One region of the Rhizobium sp. AN73 genome, then DNA from elsewhere that is predicted to be linked to it. Evidence: predicted binding sites of a transcription regulator. Region 1 holds the regulator's gene; each other region holds the start of a gene.

The links. Region 1 encodes LexA, which represses DNA repair genes until DNA is damaged. Its sites were predicted from a motif close to TGTTCNNNNTGTGTTCNG; they were not measured.
Region 2: the regulator LexA is predicted to act here: its motif matches at 764-781, upstream of RBH10_RS21305 (2'-5' RNA ligase family protein).
Region 3: the regulator LexA is predicted to act here: its motif matches at 1,022-1,039, upstream of RBH10_RS19090 (MazG nucleotide pyrophosphohydrolase domain-containing protein).

What each region holds. Positions count from the first base shown of each region.
Region 1 is NZ_JARWME010000002.1:1,220,720-1,222,986, forward strand. Features, by position in the region: gene RBH10_RS15995 (VOC family protein) at 1-426, opposite strand, end outside; gene lexA (transcriptional repressor LexA) at 638-1,360, shown strand; gene RBH10_RS16005 (glutathione S-transferase family protein) at 1,817-2,267, shown strand, end outside.
Region 2 is NZ_JARWME010000002.1:2,311,227-2,313,493, forward strand. Features, by position in the region: gene RBH10_RS21300 (isoprenylcysteine carboxylmethyltransferase family protein) at 33-734, shown strand; gene RBH10_RS21305 (2'-5' RNA ligase family protein) at 853-1,521, shown strand; gene RBH10_RS21310 (hypothetical protein) at 1,658-1,825, opposite strand; gene RBH10_RS21315 (ArsC family reductase) at 2,058-2,267, shown strand, end outside.
Region 3 is NZ_JARWME010000002.1:1,847,357-1,849,623, reverse strand. Features, by position in the region: gene RBH10_RS19095 (sulfite exporter TauE/SafE family protein) at 107-886, opposite strand; gene RBH10_RS19090 (MazG nucleotide pyrophosphohydrolase domain-containing protein) at 1,041-1,346, shown strand; gene RBH10_RS19085 (hypothetical protein) at 1,401-1,778, opposite strand; gene RBH10_RS19080 (HAD family phosphatase) at 1,888-2,267, opposite strand, start outside.

The DNA.
Region 1 (2,267 bases):
CGCGAAAGCCAGCCGGAACGCCGCCTCGCTTTGCGACCCGTCAGGCATCCGCACCGGCCGCGAAAACTGGAATACATCGCCCGCCGACACGCCAGAGGTCAGGAACCTGTCATGGTCGGCAAGTGCGTCTTCGGTTCTGGCGACGAGGGCAGAAAAACCCTCCTGCCCGTCGCGCTGCCGGAAAGCCCGATCCCTGCCGGTGAACACATCTCCCTTGTCCACTGAGGCAGTATACTTAGCCGGATCAGCAACTGAGAGCGGCTCCAGATAGGTGCCGTCGGTGAAAAAAACGCAGGCATTTTGCGTGCCGAAGGGATGAAGAGCCTCCGGTGCGACCGTAAATCCAAGGCTGGCAAGACGTTTCACGGCAACGCCGATATCCTGTACCGGCAGAACGAGATGATCGACGTTATGGGATTTCATCATGACCTGCTTCCTGCGCTGGCGCTCCGTCCGGGCATGCCTGAACGATTTGGACCGCAGAAAAGCACAATCAGGCGCAAAGAAGCAAATCATCAAAACAACAGATAGCAGCTTCACGAAATTTTAGGGGATTGCGGAACACATATGGAACATATAGTGTCCGTTCTGTATTTGTTTCGCGACTTCCACGACGATTCTAAAGGGTGTTTTCCTCATGCTCACGCGCAAACAGCAGGAATTGCTTCTCTTCATTCATGAACGAATGAAAGAGTCCGGCGTGCCGCCCTCCTTCGATGAAATGAAGGACGCACTCGATCTTGCCTCCAAATCCGGCATCCACCGGCTGATTACTGCGCTCGAAGAGCGTGGATTCATTCGCCGGCTACCTAACAGAGCGCGAGCGCTGGAAGTCATCAAGCTGCCTGAGGCCTATACGCCGGGCGCAAGGCCGCAGCGCGGCTTTTCGCCGAGCGTCATCGAAGGCAGCCTTGGCAAGCCCAAGGCGCCGGAAGCGGCCCCTGCCCCCAAGACGCCGGCCAACGATCTCGTCGGGGCCGTCACCGTGCCTGTCATGGGCCGCATTGCCGCCGGTGTGCCGATTTCCGCCATCCAGAACAACACCCATGATGTGGCCGTTCCGGTGGACATGCTCGGCACGGGTGAACATTACGCTCTTGAGGTCAAGGGCGATTCGATGATCGAGGCCGGCATTTTCGACGGCGACACCGTCATCATCCGCAATGGCAGCACCGCCAATCCCGGCGATATCGTCGTGGCGTTGGTGGATGACGAGGAAGCGACGCTGAAGCGTTTCCGCCGCAAGGGCGCGTCCATTGCACTCGAGGCAGCAAACCCCGCCTATGAGACCCGCATCTTCGGACCGGACCGGGTGAAAATCCAGGGTAAACTGGTGGGGCTGATCCGCCGTTACCATTGATCCAATGGAACCGGCCGTCACCCCTTTTTGTAACGGGTGTCATTGTGAAGATGACACTCGTGCAAGTGGGTGTGGCTGGTGCCGAATGAGGCACGGTCTGCTGGTATACGGAAGATGTGTGTCACCCGGCGGATCGGCTTACCGTGCCCCGTAAAATTCAGATGCGGCTTTCGCCTCAATGTTTCTGTTTCGCGGTAAGCGCAACGGCAAACATGCTTCTGGTGCCATCGGCGCGGGAACGATCGAGGGGCTTTGGGCAAGGCTGCGCGAATCTGTTCAATCTCGTCGTGCGCTGAGTTCTTCATTGCCACCCGCTGGTGACATATCGCAGGATGCAGCTCTCCGTACTCCGTTTTACCACTCATCAACAGCGCTTATGGGTGCCATGGAATATTTTCGATATTCCGTGAACGCTTGGCAGGTGTAGAAATGCGCGTCATATCCGGGAGATACGCCATGTACGATCTTTATATCGCCAACAAGAACTATTCTTCATGGTCGCTGCGGCCGTGGGTGTTGATGCGCACACTCGGTATCGCCTTCGATGAAAAGCTCGTTCCATTCGGCGAAGGCGTCGCCTTCACCACATTTTCGCCAACCGGCAAGGTGCCCTGCCTTGTCGACGATGGTGTAACGGTGTGGGAAACGCTTTCGATCGCCGAGTACCTTGCCGAAAGACACCAGGGCATCTGGGCAAGCGACACGAAGGCAAGGGCCTGGTCACGGTCGGCCGCAAGCGAGATGCATGCCGGCTTTTCCTCGCTGCGCAATCTCTATCCCATGTCGGTCGGCGTCAGGATAAAGCCGAAGGTTGGCGATGCCGGGCTGGCGGCCGACATAAAGCGCATCGATGCGCTATGGAGCGAAGGCCTTGCGAAATTTGGCGGGCCCTATCTTGCCGGTCAAA
Region 2 (2,267 bases), 1.1 Mb from region 1:
AGCCTGCCGAAGACATTGAGAGGAGCCCGTCGATGACCTCCAATGTTGACCCAAAGCCAATGTCACGCACTGCCGTGATCCTGTACCCCATCAGTCTGCTACTCGGCCTCATTGCGCTGGTCTTCCTGCCCGCGGGCCGGATCGACTGGCTTCCGGGCTGGATCTTCGTTGCGGTCATCATCGCCGCGTTCGCTCTTTCCGCGCTGGTATTGGCGCTTGTGAACCCGGTCATCTTCCGCGCCCGCAGCCGGTTTCAGCCGGGCACCAAGCGATGGGATCTGATACTCGTTACCGTCATCCTTTTGGCTTTTGCCGCTGAAATCCCGCTTGCGACGCTTGATGCCGGTCGGATGGGATGGTCCGCCGTGCCGCTCTGGGTCGTCCAGATCGGTTATGTCCTGCTTGTCGGCGGTATCGCCGTTACGGCTTGGGCTCAGACCGTCAATCCGTTTTTCGAGCCGGGTGTCCGTATCCAGAGCGAGCGCGGGCAACGGGTGATTACATCAGGCCCTTATGGTTTCGTGCGCCACCCCGGTTATACCGCCGCCATCGCCATGTTCATCGGAATACCGCTCGCGCTCGCTTCATGGGTGGCGCTGTTGCCGGCTGCTCTGGCAATCGCCGTGCTGGTCCTGCGCACCAGCATGGAGGATCGTCTGCTTCAGGCCGAGCTGCCCGGTTACGCCGACTATGCACGCGAAAGGCGCTATCGGCTGCTGCCCGGGATCTGGTGATACCGGCATCCAGCAACACTCCACTCATTTGTTCTCTTTTTGTTCTTTGGTTTTTTCCCGTGTAATGATAGTGTCTTGCCCTTGGCAAAAGCCACGGAGCATCGTCATGGGTCATGAGTTGACGGCGGAACAGGCACCCGAACAGTTCATCCTTGAGGGATTTGAACCCTCGAAAACGCGGCGCGCTGCTACCGGCTCTCGCAGCAAACTTTTCTTTGCAATGAAGCCGCCATGGGCCATAGCCGAGAGGATTTTTACCGATGCGGCCGATCATGCAACCGGACGAACACGACGTAAGGCCTATCCCGCCGAACTGTTGCATATAACGCTTGTGGCTATTGGCGGTTTTCAGGCGATTCCGCACGGCCTGATAAACAGGCTGCAGACAGCAATGGAGGATGTGAAGGCCCGGCCAATCTCCGTCACGCTGGACAGAAGCGCGCTTTTCGGCAATCGAAACAGCCTTGCGCTACACAATGTTGGAGGTTTGCCAGCGATCTCCAGTCTGGCTGCGATGATACGGCGCACGTTGAGGCGACGGAACCTGCCCTGCGCCCCACAGCAATCGCTGACACCACATGTCACGACAGTCTACGGATGCGGGAAGATCGATCTGATGCCGATCAGGAACCCGTATTGCTGGCTAGCGGGTGATTTCGAACTGATTTTCAGCCATTACGGCGAAACACGCCACGAATCTTTCGGGCGATGGGCGCTGCTGCCGGATGCGGACGATTACCCACAAACTGCGGCGCAACTGGATTTATATGCACCTGAAGCGGCATAAACATTGGCGAGGCAATGCCGCCTCGCTTCATATCTGAGGGCATGAAGCACGTCCGTGCAACCGGAATGCTTCAGCTATTCATGCAAATCCAAACCACAACCGCACCGCAGTCCGGTTCGAAATTGCTCTCACCCTATTAGAGCTGAACCTTGTCGAAAGCCTTGCCATCGATGCCGAGGGCTTCGAGGTCAGCGCGGGCGGGCTTGCGATGCGCACGAACAGCGGCCGAAACCGAAAGTGCTGCACCGAGAACGGCGAAGGTTTCACCGAAGAAGTCACGCGATGTCTTTGCAACCTGACGCATTTTTCTCTCCATATTTGATGGCCAGATAATGGGTCTTTTGGGCCTTCTCTACAACTCATGATGTAGCAGGGAAGCCATGCAGCTTAGCTCGCGCTCGTTTGGATGTCAGATATTACGCCTTTGCATGGCTCATGCTTTGCACGTCAAAAAGGGCGCATGGCGCCTCCGGCAGCGGGTTGAATAAGACGGATATTTTGTTATGCCGTTGGACCAAGACAAAGAGGCGGACACCATGACGGTCACCATTTACGGCATCAAGAACTGCGACACGATGAAAAAGGCCAGAAGCTGGCTCGAAGCCAACGGCGTCGACTATTCTTTCCATGACTACAAGGCGGTCGGCATCGACCGGGCCCACCTCGAAACATGGTGCGATGCCGCGGGCTGGGAAACGGTTCTCAACCGGGCCGGCACCACCTTCAAAAAACTGGATGACAGCCAG
Region 3 (2,267 bases), 630 kb from region 1:
TTGACCCGAGGATCCATGGTCGCCGCTGATTGTGGATCCTCGCCTCAAGGGCGAGGATGACGGAGAGGGAAGCGCACTGCCGCTGCAGGCGCTCCCTTTTCTCCGTCTATTTCAGCAGCGAATCAAACAATGGCAGCCCGATGACGGCGGAAATGGCGATCAGGCCGTAGCAGATGCGCCTGAATGCCGCCTCGTCGGCAAGCCCGTGCAGGCGCGCCCCGGCATAAAGACCCGCTCCGTAAAACGGCAGGGCCAGCAGGAAAAAAACGAAGACATCGGCGGTGAACAGACCACCGAAAAAATAGCTGGCGGTGGAAATCACCGTCGAAATCGCGAAATAGAGAATGACATTGGCGCGCACGAAAGCGCCTTTGAGGGCGCCACCAAGCCAATAGGCGACGATGGGTGGACCACCCAATTGTGCCGCGCCGGAAAACAGCCCGGCAACAAGCCCGGTGAACAGGGTCAGCGGCGTTTTCGGCCGGCCGCTGTAACGCCAGCCGGACACCAGAAACAGCAGCAACACGACGACCACGACGGAAATGATCCAGCGCAGGGTCAGGGGATCTCCGTTGGAAAGCAGGAGTGTGCCGAGCGGCACGCCGACAAGCGCTCCGGCCGCCATGGTGAAGACTTCGCGCCTGTCCGCCATGCGCCAGGCAGGTGGTATCATGCCGAGTGTCAGGACACCGTCCACCACCAGCAGAACCGCCGAGGCGATGCGTGGCCCGACGATGGCGCTCGCCAGCGGAATGAAGATGAGGGCAGCACCGAAACCCGAAAAACCGCGGGCAAGGCCGGCGAGAAAGGCAGCGCCCGCAAACATCGCAAGCAGCGACGGGCTATGCGCGGTGATGAGAGCAGAGAAAAAATCGAGGTGAGACATGGGCGATGGCACGGTTGTTCGAATACCTTTTCTCTATCCCGCTTGCAGGCGCATGTCGCGGAAATTTCCGTTCATGGTTGCACGACGCCCTTAAGGGTCGACGCCGTTGAAGAATCATGATTAGAGTTGTAGCGCAGGAACAAAGGATGAACAAATGCTTGCTGACATGATGCGTCGGTTTGAAGAGGCCTCGCAAAAATATGCCGCTGAAAACGGAATATTCCGCGACCCGGACTGGTACATGCTGAAGCTTCAGGAAGAGGTTGGCGAGGTCACGCAGGCCTGGAACCGACTGACGGGGCGGGGACGCATAAAGGGCAGGAGCAAAGAGGAGATGAAGCGGGATCTGACCGATGAAACCGCCGATCTCCTCGGCCACGTGCTGTTGCTGGCCCATTATAACGGTCTCGACATCAAAGCTTCGATAGAGCGCAAGTGGCGTTTTACGCCACCGGTATGAAAGTTTGCGGCGAGGCATCCAACCTTTGCGCTACCGGTTCTGTCACCGCTGTGATTATGAGAGCGAGACGATAAAGAACAGAATAGCGAGAATGGTGGCTACGGGCGTCATGACCCGCCGCTCCGCACGGCTTCGCGACATTGCGTTCAATCCGATGCTCACCGCAAGAGTGCAGGCGATGATCCAGATGCCGGCTTCGATCCAACCTGCCGGCCACAGAGTAATGAAGCCTGCCTTTTGCAACGGAAATGATGCCGCAAGGGCGTAGATCGCGACAGATGCCAGGCTGGCAATGCGTTGCGTGGCGGGAAGAACCCTTTGCTCGCCGCCCCAGGCGAAGCGACCGAGGGGCGCACCCGCCGCAAGGGCAATCTGAAATGCGCAAAGAGCGAGCAGTATAAGCGTCGTGAGCGACACGGCGACAAGCAACATGACCACTCCGTTTATGGATGCGCCGACAAATGAATTCGAACAGGATCGGCCTGTCAGCCGATATGCTCGTCACCATAAGGACCAATGGCTAAAGGCATGTGACGCACTTTCATACCTCTGATGACGGCGCCTTTTGCAGAAGGCCTGCAACCACATGAAGGTCGCTTGAAACAGCGATGCATTTTTCCCGCATTTCCTCGGTCGGCGGTGCGACGTCAGGCACCATGATCGTCATCATGCCCGCCGAAGAGGCGGAGCGGACGCCGTGCCAGGAATCTTCGAGCGCGAGGCAACGGCCCGGATCGATGCCGAGACGTTTTGCGGCGGTCAGATAGGGCATGGGCGAGGGCTTCGGCTCCGCATAATCACCGCGGGCGACGATGGTGTCGAAACGTTTGAGCAGGTCATAAGGACCGAGATGGCGCGTAACCAGATCGTGCCGCGAGGAGGTGGCGATGGCGCGGCGGATGTCGAGCCTGTCGAGAAGAT